Regions from separate parts of the Kitasatospora sp. NPDC056181 genome, predicted to be linked through region 2. Evidence: predicted binding sites of a transcription regulator. Region 2 holds the regulator's gene; the other holds the start of a gene.
What was found. The regulator HspR, encoded in region 2, represses chaperone genes until heat shock. The targets are predictions, from matches to a motif close to TTGAGNNNNNNNNNCTCAA.
Positions count from the first base shown of each region.

Region 1: a site for HspR is predicted at 1,775-1,793, ahead of lon (endopeptidase La). Genes of this name have one in related genera too.

Region 1 is NZ_JBHJUK010000002.1:106,995-111,378, forward strand. Features, by position in the region: gene ACFC1F_RS01660 (response regulator transcription factor) at 1-295, opposite strand, end outside; gene ACFC1F_RS01665 (rhomboid-like protein) at 858-1,661, shown strand; gene lon (endopeptidase La) at 1,816-4,209, shown strand.
Region 2 is NZ_JBHJUK010000034.1:18,183-22,566, reverse strand. Features, by position in the region: gene grpE (nucleotide exchange factor GrpE) at 1-285, shown strand, start outside; gene dnaJ (molecular chaperone DnaJ) at 640-1,797, shown strand; gene ACFC1F_RS15815 (heat shock protein transcriptional repressor HspR) at 1,805-2,329, shown strand; gene ACFC1F_RS15810 (helix-turn-helix domain-containing protein) at 2,539-3,528, shown strand; gene ACFC1F_RS15805 (hypothetical protein) at 4,319-4,384, shown strand, end outside.

The DNA of each region.
Region 1 (4,384 bases), on a different contig from region 2:
CGCGCGCGGTCAGCATCAGGACCGGTACCGGGCGCTGCGCCTGGATCCGGCGGCACACTTCGAGGCCGTCGAAGCCGGGCAGCATGATGTCGAGCACGACCAGGTCGGGCTGCCAGGTGTGGAAGCCGTCGACGGCACCGGGGCCGTCGTGGGCCACGGCGACCTTGAAGCCCTCCGCACCCAGCCGGGCCGCGATCGACTCGGCGATCGTGGGCTCGTCCTCCACCACCAGCACTCTGCGCTGGCTGCTCACCGTGCCGCCGCTGTTCTGGTTGTCCTGCTGAATTTCTGTCACGGTCACGCCACCGCCCCCAGGGCTGCGGGCCGGCCACCTGTGGGGATGGCGGGGCTCCGCTCGTAGTCTTGTTCCGTCGTGGACTGTGCCGGGTCCGCCGTCCCGTTACCTCGTGTGCGCGGACCGGAGGGCAGGTGTGGACTGCCCGCCGTTTCCGCACACTTCGCAGCGTACGGACCGCGGATGCTTCCCGGCAGGTGGACCGGTCGTTTCCGGCCCGTGGGCCGGCTTTCGGGCCGCCCTCCGACCCACTCGGGAGTGGGCACGGGCCGCTACCTTACCCGGCGATTTTTCACTCCGTGACGATACGTACGCAGACTTTTTGACATCAACCCGCCGGTCAGGACAGCTACTCGTGCGTAAGCAGAGTGAAGGTCTGGACCAAATCCGGGTGTTCCCGCCGTCCGGCCGTCAGAGGGTCTTCACGGGGATTTCCCAGCGGGCTCCCAGGAGCCCGACGTAACGTGGTCACGACAAGAGTCATGGGGGTGGGATCTGCGGCGCGCGCCGGTACGTTGAGCACCGGACGGGGCCGGATGCAGCGGGTCGGAGCGGAGGCGGCATGGCGGGGCTGCGCAGTGGTGCCGGCCGGGCCGGGCCGCCCTACGGGATGCTCCGGCACGGCCTGAGGGTCTGGGTGGTCGACTGGCTGCTGGCCCGGGTGCCGACGCCCCGGCGCAACCCCTTCGCGCTCGGCTACCTCGCGGTGGTCTGCGCCACCACCACCTTCGCCAAGCTCGCCGACCCGGGGCTGGTGCTGCGGCTCCAGCAGGCGTCCAGCTCGGACGCGCACAACCTGTTGCAGCACCCGCTGCGCGCGCTGCTGTTCAGCGGGTTCTGGGTGGCCGGGACGATCTGGATGCCCTACCTGTGGGCCTTCGCCTTCACGGTCGCGCCGCTGGAGCGGCGGGTCGGTCCGGGCCGGGCGGCGGCCGTCTTCGCGGCCGGGCACGTCGGCGCGACGCTGCTCTCCCAGGCGGTGGTGATCGCCGCCGTGGCCGACGGGCGGCTGGAGTCCGGGGCGCTGGACCACCTGGACATCGGGGTCAGCTACGGCGTCCTGGCCAGCCTCGGAGCGTTGGCCGGGCTGTTGCGGCCGCGCGGGCGGCTGCTGGCGCTCGGCCTGGCGGCCACGCTGATCGTCCAGCAGATCGCGGGCGACCGGGACCTGGTGACCGGCATCGGCCACCCGGCGGCGCTGCTGGCCGGGGTGGCGCTCTGGGGACGGCTGCGGCGCACCGCCGACCGCCGCCTGTGCCGCCCGGAGCCGGGCCGCCGCGGGGGGAGGCGCCGGTCCGAGCCCGCCGGGCCGTCCGGGACGTCCGCCCCGGCCTCGGGCCGGGCCGCCCTGCTGGACCGGATGTGACGCCGCCCGGGCGTTTTTGACGGGCCCTCCCGCGGTCTTCCCCGTGCCGTTCCCGCCCGCTCCCGTTCGCTCACGGCGAACGCGCCGTGGGGAACAACCGGCGCCCGCCAAACCTTAGTCAGGTCAACTCAACTTCACTGACTGGGGAGAGATCATGGCATCGACGTCCACACCGCTCACCCTGCCCGTGCTGCCGCTCGACGACGAGGTCGTGCTCCCGGGCATGGTCGTCCCGCTGGACCTCAAGGACACCGAGGTGCGGGCCGCGGTCGAGGCCGCGCGCGCCGCGGCCACCGGCACCGGGAAGCCCCAGGTCCTGCTGGTCCCGCGGGTGGACGGCTCCTACGCGCCGGCCGGCACCCTCGCCACCGTCGAGCAGGTCGGCCGGCTGGCCGACGGCGACCCGGCGGCGCTGGTGCGCGCCGTGCGCCGGGTCCGGATCGGCGTCGGCACCACCGGGCCCGGCGCCGCCCTCTGGGTGGAGACCACGGGTTTCCGGGAGTCCTCGGTCGGCACCCCGGTGGCCGGGCGCGCCGCCGAGCTGGTCAAGGAGTACAAGTCGCTCTCCACCCAGTGGCTGCGCAGGCGCGGCGCCTGGCAGGTCGTCGACCGGGTGGCCCAGATCGAGGGCGTCGGCGAGCTCGCCGACAACATCGGCTACGCCCCCTTCGTCACCGCCGAGCAGAAGCTCAAGGTGCTGCTGGAGGCCGACCAGGTGGCCCGGCTGGAGTACGCGCTGACGCTGCTGCGCGAGCACCTCGCCGAGGAGGAGGTCAACGACACCATCCGCAAGGACGTCGAGGAGGGGGTGGCCAAGCAGCAGAAGGAGTTCCTGCTCAGGCGCCAGCTGGAGGCCGTCCGCAAGGAGCTGGCCGAGCTGAACGGCGACCCGGCCGACGAGGAGGGCGACTACCGCGCCCGGGTCGAGGCGGCCGACCTGCCGGAGAAGGTGCGCGAGGCGGCGCTCAAGGAGGTCGACAAGCTGGAGCGCGCCTCCGACCAGTCGCCCGAGGGCTCCTGGATCCGCACCTGGCTGGACACCGTCCTGGAGCTGCCCTGGAGCGAGCGCACCGAGGACGCCTACGACATCGCCGGCGCCCGCGCGGTGCTGGACGCCGACCACTCCGGCCTGGCCGACGTGAAGGACCGCATCGTCGAGTACCTCGCGGTGCGCAAGCGCCGGGCCGACCAGGGGCTCGGCCTGGTCGGCGGCCGGCGCGGAGGGGCGGTGCTGGCACTGGTCGGCCCGCCCGGCGTCGGCAAGACCTCGCTCGGCGAGTCGGTGGCCCGCGCGATGGGCCGCAAGTTCGTCCGGGTCGCGCTGGGCGGCGTCCGGGACGAGGCGGAGATCCGCGGCCACCGGCGCACCTACGTCGGCGCGCTCCCCGGCCGGCTGGTGCGGGCGATCAAGGAGGCCGGCTCGATGAACCCGGTCGTCCTGCTCGACGAGATCGACAAGGTCGGCTCCGACTACCGGGGGGACCCTGCCGCGGCGCTGCTGGAGGTCCTGGACCCGGCGCAGAACCACACCTTCCGCGACCACTACCTGGAGGTCGAGCTGGACCTCTCCGACGTGGTCTTCCTCGCCACCGCCAACGTGCTGGAGGCCATCCCCGAGCCGCTGCTCGACCGGATGGAGCTGGTCCGCCTGGACGGTTACACCGAGGACGAGAAGGTCGTCATCGCCCGCGACCACCTGCTCCCGCGCCAGCTGGAGAAGGCCGGCCTGAAGGGCGGGGAGGTGGCGGTCGACGAGGAGGCGCTGCGCAGGCTGGCGGGCGAGTACACCCGCGAGGCCGGCGTCCGCAACCTCGAACGCTCGATCGCCCGGGTGCTGCGCAAGATCGCCGCGCAGAGCGAACTGGGCGAGCGCGAGCTGCCCGCCGCGATCGGCGCCGACGACCTGCGCGCCCTGATCGGCCGGCCGCACCACGTCCCCGAGGCGGCCCAGGAGCCGGCCGAGCGGCGCACCGCCGTCCCCGGCGTGGCGACGGGCCTCGCGGTGACCGGCGCCGGCGGCGACGTCCTCTACATCGAGGCCTCGCTCGCCGACGCCGAGACCGGCGGCACCGGGCTCACCCTCACCGGGCAGCTGGGCGACGTGATGAAGGAGTCCGCGCACATCGCGCTCTCCTTCCTCCGCTCGCGCGGCGCCGAGCTGGAGCTGCCGGTCACCTCGCTGCGGGACCGCGGCGTGCACCTGCACGTCCCCGCCGGGGCCGTCCCCAAGGACGGGCCGAGCGCCGGCATCACCATGACGACCGCGCTGGCCTCGCTGCTCTCGGGCCGCAAGGTGCGCACCGACGTGGCGATGACCGGTGAGGTGTCGCTGACCGGGCGGGTGCTGCCGATCGGCGGGGTGAAGCAGAAGCTGCTCGCCGCCGACCGGGCGGGCGTCACCACGGTGATCATCCCCAAGCGGAACGAGGCCGACCTGGACGACGTCCCGGCCGAGGTGCTGGAGCGGCTCACCGTCCACCCGGTCGCGGACGTCCGGGAGGTGCTGAAGCTGGCCCTGGAGCCGGCCGAGGTGCTGGTCGCCGCCTGACGGTGGTTCAGGGGCCCGGCGGAGCAGGGGGACTGCCCGCCGGGCCCTTTCCCGTACCGTGAGACGCGCCTTGTGAGACGGACCGTCAGTGGGGCAGTCTGACGGTGTGAATCGCCATGCGCACCTGAGCCGTCGACTGGACGTCGACCTGGCCCGCGCATGTTCGGCGATCTGT
Region 2 (4,384 bases):
TCCCTGGAGACGGTCGTGGCCAAGCTGGGCCTCCAGCAGTTCGGCAAGGAGGGCGAGCCCTTCGACCCGACCATGCACGAGGCGCTGATGCACAGCTACTCCTCGGACGTCACCGAGGACACCTGTGTCCAGATCCTCCAGCCCGGCTACCGGATCGGCGAGCGGATCATCCGCCCGGCGATGGTGGCGGTCGCGGAGCCCCAGCCGGGCACCCAGACCACCGCCGCGCCCGACGCCGACAAGGCTTCGGACGCCGACAAGGCCGACGGTGGGTCGGAGAGCTGACAACCCGTGCGCTGCGGAGTCGTACGTCGTCCAGTACGACGGCCGGCTCCGCAGCGCCGTCTCCGTCGACGGCAGGACGCCCCTGCCTGTTGACAGCACATTGACTATGGATCGTGGGAGGTGGCGGCAGCCATGAGCGGGCGGAGCGAGCGAATCGCCGAAAGGTGCGCTTTGCGCGAAGCGGCTGCCGAGCGCCGCGAGGTGGGCGCATGAGCGAGCGAATCGGTGACAGGCGCGTGCTGCGCGAAGCGGCTGCCGAGCGATGCGAGGTGGGCGCATGAGCGAGCGCAGCGAGCGAATCGGTGACGGGGGCGTGTTGCGCGAAGCGGCTGCCGAGCGAAGCGAGGTGGGCGCATGAGCGGCAAGGACTACGTGGAGAAGGACTACTACAAGGTCCTCGGCGTGCCCAAGGACGCCTCCGCCACCGAGATCAAGAAGACGTACCGCAAGCTGGCCCGCGAGTTCCACCCCGACGCGAACAAGGGCGACAGCAAGGCGGAGGAGCGCTTCAAGGACATCTCCGAGGCCTACGACGTCCTCTCGGACGAGAAGCGCCGCAAGGAGTACGACGAGGCGCGCACCCTCTTCGCCAACGGCGGCTTCCGCTCCGGCGGCCCCGGCGGCGGCAACTACAGCTTCGACTTCGGTGACCTCTTCAACGGCAGCCAGGGCGGCCCCCCCGGCGGTGGCGGCGGTCTCGGCGACGTCTTCGGCGGCCTCTTCAACCGCGGCGGCCGCCAGCCCCAGCCCCGGCGCGGGGCCGACGTCGAGACCGAGGTGACGCTCTCCTTCGAGGAGGCCGTCGACGGCGCGACCGTCCCGCTCCGGATGACCAGCCAGGCCCCGTGCCGCACCTGCAGCGGCACCGGTGCGAAGGCCGGCACCACCCCCCGGGTCTGCCCGACCTGCGTCGGCGCCGGCACCGTCAGCCGCGGCCAGGGCGCCTTCGCGCTCTCCGAGCCCTGCCGGGACTGCCGCGGCCGGGGCATGATCGTCGACGACCCGTGCACCGACTGCCACGGCAGCGGCCGGGCCAGCTCCGCCCGCACCATGCAGGTCCGGATCCCGGCCGGCGTCCAGGACGCCCAGCGCATCCGGCTCAAGGGCAAGGGCGCCCAGGGCGAGCGCGGCGGCCAGGCCGGCGACCTCTACGTCACCGTGCACGTCGACGCGCACCCCGTCTTCGGGCGCAAGGCGGACAACCTCACGGTGACCGTGCCGGTCACCTTCCCCGAAGCCGCCCTCGGCGGCACCATCGAGGTGCCGACGCTCAACGGCCCCTCGGTGAAGCTCAAGCTGCCCCCGGGCAGCGCCAACGGCCTCACCCTGCGGGCCCGCGGCAAGGGCGCAACCCGCAAGGACGGCACCCGCGGCGACCTCCTGGTCACCGTGGAGGTCCTGGTGCCGCAGCACGTCACCGGCGACGCGCTGACGGCTCTGGAGCAGTACCGCGAGGCCACCGCCTCCGACGACCCGCGAGCCGCCCTGTTCAAGGCGGCGAAGGGAGCGTGACGACCAGATGATCCCCGACAGCAGCCCCCTCGGCCCGATGGGCCCCATCGGCCCCGGGGTCGGCGAGGGTCTCCCCGGCGGCGCCCCGCGCGCGCGCCGCACCGCCCCGCCGCCGCAGTACGTCCTCACCGAGGACACCCCGGTCTACGTGATCTCGGTCGCCGCCGAGCTCTCCGGCCTGCACCCGCAGACCCTGCGCCAGTACGACCGCCTCGGCCTGGTCTGCCCGGACCGCACCGCCGGCCGCGGCCGGCGCTACTCCGCCCGCGACATCCAGCAGCTGCGCGAGGTCCAGCGCCTCTCCCAGGACGAGGGCATCAACCTGGCCGGCATCAAGCGGATCATCGAGCTGGAGAACCAGGTCACCGCCCTCCAGTCCCGCATCGCCGAACTCGCCGACTCCCTCGAAGGCGCCGCCACCACGCTCCAGCAGCGCGAGGCCACCATCCACGCCTCGTACCGCCGCGACCTGGTGCCCTACCAGCCGCCGACGCAGTCCAGCGCCCTGGTCGTCTGGCGCCCGAAGCGCTGACCCGGCCACGACGGCCCCTGCCGCCGGTTCCCTCCTGAACGGGGGGTGCCGGCGGCTGGGTGTTGATGAGAGAGTGCTGCATCAGGGCGACCGCCGGACGATCCGTCCGTCCTTGTGAGCCAGGCGCCGGATCGTGCTCTGCGTTTAAGATCCCTGGGCAGCGGACTTCAGTCGCGTTGACTTGTCCGGTCGACGACAAGGAGCCGAAAGTGAGTGATCGAGAACAGCTGGTGCACAACCACAGTCGCTCACCGATCCTGTCCTCAGACGCCCGCGCGCTCTACCTGAAGGCGTTGAACGAGGACGGCCGGCTCAGCCGAGGCAGCTGCACACCGCACGAGGCCGCCGCCCTCGACGAGTTGATGGAGCTCGGCCTCCTCATATCGGACAGCGACGAGCCGGGTTCGCTGTTCGCCGCCGATCCCGCGAAACTCGCCGCCAGTCTGAGCTCGACTTGGCAGCGCCAGGCGCTCGATCTGCTGGCCCGTGCCGTGGCAATTCCCGGCGACCTGGGCGAGCTGGCGGAAGCGTTCCACAATCCCGACCAAAGCGGCGGCCCCATTGAATACGTTCAGGGCCGGGCACTCATAAATCAACGGGTTCAGCAGGCGATGGCGAGCGGAATGACCGAAGGGCTCGCAATGCAGCCCGGCGGGCCGCGCCCCTCGGAACTGCTGACCTCGTTCATCCAACGCGATCTCGACATAATCCGCCATGGCGCGTCCATGCGGACGATCTACAACGCCAGCACCCGGCACCACCAACCGACCAGGGATTACGTATCCACGCTGGCCAAAGAGGGCTGGCAGTTCAGGACCCTGGACGAGCCTTACACACGGCTCCTGATCGTCGACCGGCGCCTCGCCGTGATTCCGGTGGTGGGCGACCACGTCGCCGCTTTCGTCCACGATTCCGCGGTCATCAACTACCTCGCGGAAGAGGTGTTCGAGCGGAACTGGAGCCGGGCGCTCGACTTCGACGGCGACCGCACCATCCCGCAGCAGGTCGTCTCGCAGCTCAGGCACACGATCATCGACCTGCTGCTGGCCGGCACGAACCACCGGGTCATCGCGCGCCGGCTCGGCATCAGCGAACGCACGCTGGCCCGGCACATCGCGGAAATGCGCGAGGAGCACAACGTCGACTCGCTGTTCCAGCTCGGCTACGTCCTCGGGCAGTCCTCCGGGACGACCGCCTGAGCGCCGACGCCACTGGCGTGCAGAAGTTTCCGGACACGGGAAGAAACGATTCCTCGCCGGCTTGGCCGTGCCGCCCGCGGTCCGCACCCGCGCAGGCCCGAGCCCGGGGAGGTGCCTTCCCCGGACGGCCCCACGGCCGGACCGCCGCCCACACGGGCGGCGCCTCGTTCAAGCAGCACCAACGGCGGACGGTCGCCGCGCGACCTCGACCCGAGTCACCCCGCGAAACCGCCTAGCCCCGCACCTCTTCGGCCGGGCCGGGCAATTCGCGAGCACTCAATGCATCGTCATCTCACCAGTGGAAATCGTCGGCGAGGGCCTGAGTCGTCGACCCGGTTCCCTGACCGGGCACACTCTCGGCACCCGCATAACCCGCGCCGAGAGCGCCGACAGCGAAGATGGAAACGCCGACAACGGCGGACAGTACAGCCTTACGGACAAGTCGGTACATACGAGACACGGACCCATCCCTCCTTCTCAAGCTCCGCGAGCTGGACTTATAGCACTGGCGTCCACATGATGCCGCACGGCACGCTACGGTGTCATCTCCCCTACGGCGCAGGCAGCGTCATCTCTATGCCAGGCATCCAGATGACAGGGCGGAACGCTGGACGGAGCCGTCGGCGCTGATAGACGATCAGTTCGCTCCCGATGGTCCGGCGGACGAAGCAGAGTTGCCGCTGTACCGTCAAATATCAGTCTGATGACTTCAGAATCTTTGAAGCAGCAACCAACCGCAGCGCCCACCGGCACCGCATCTTCCCCGGTCGGCCTTCCCCCGGAGTCGACAATGACCGAGCCCTACCTGCGTCACCACGACAGCCAGGCCCCTGAGGGCCGGCGTGCACGAGTCTTC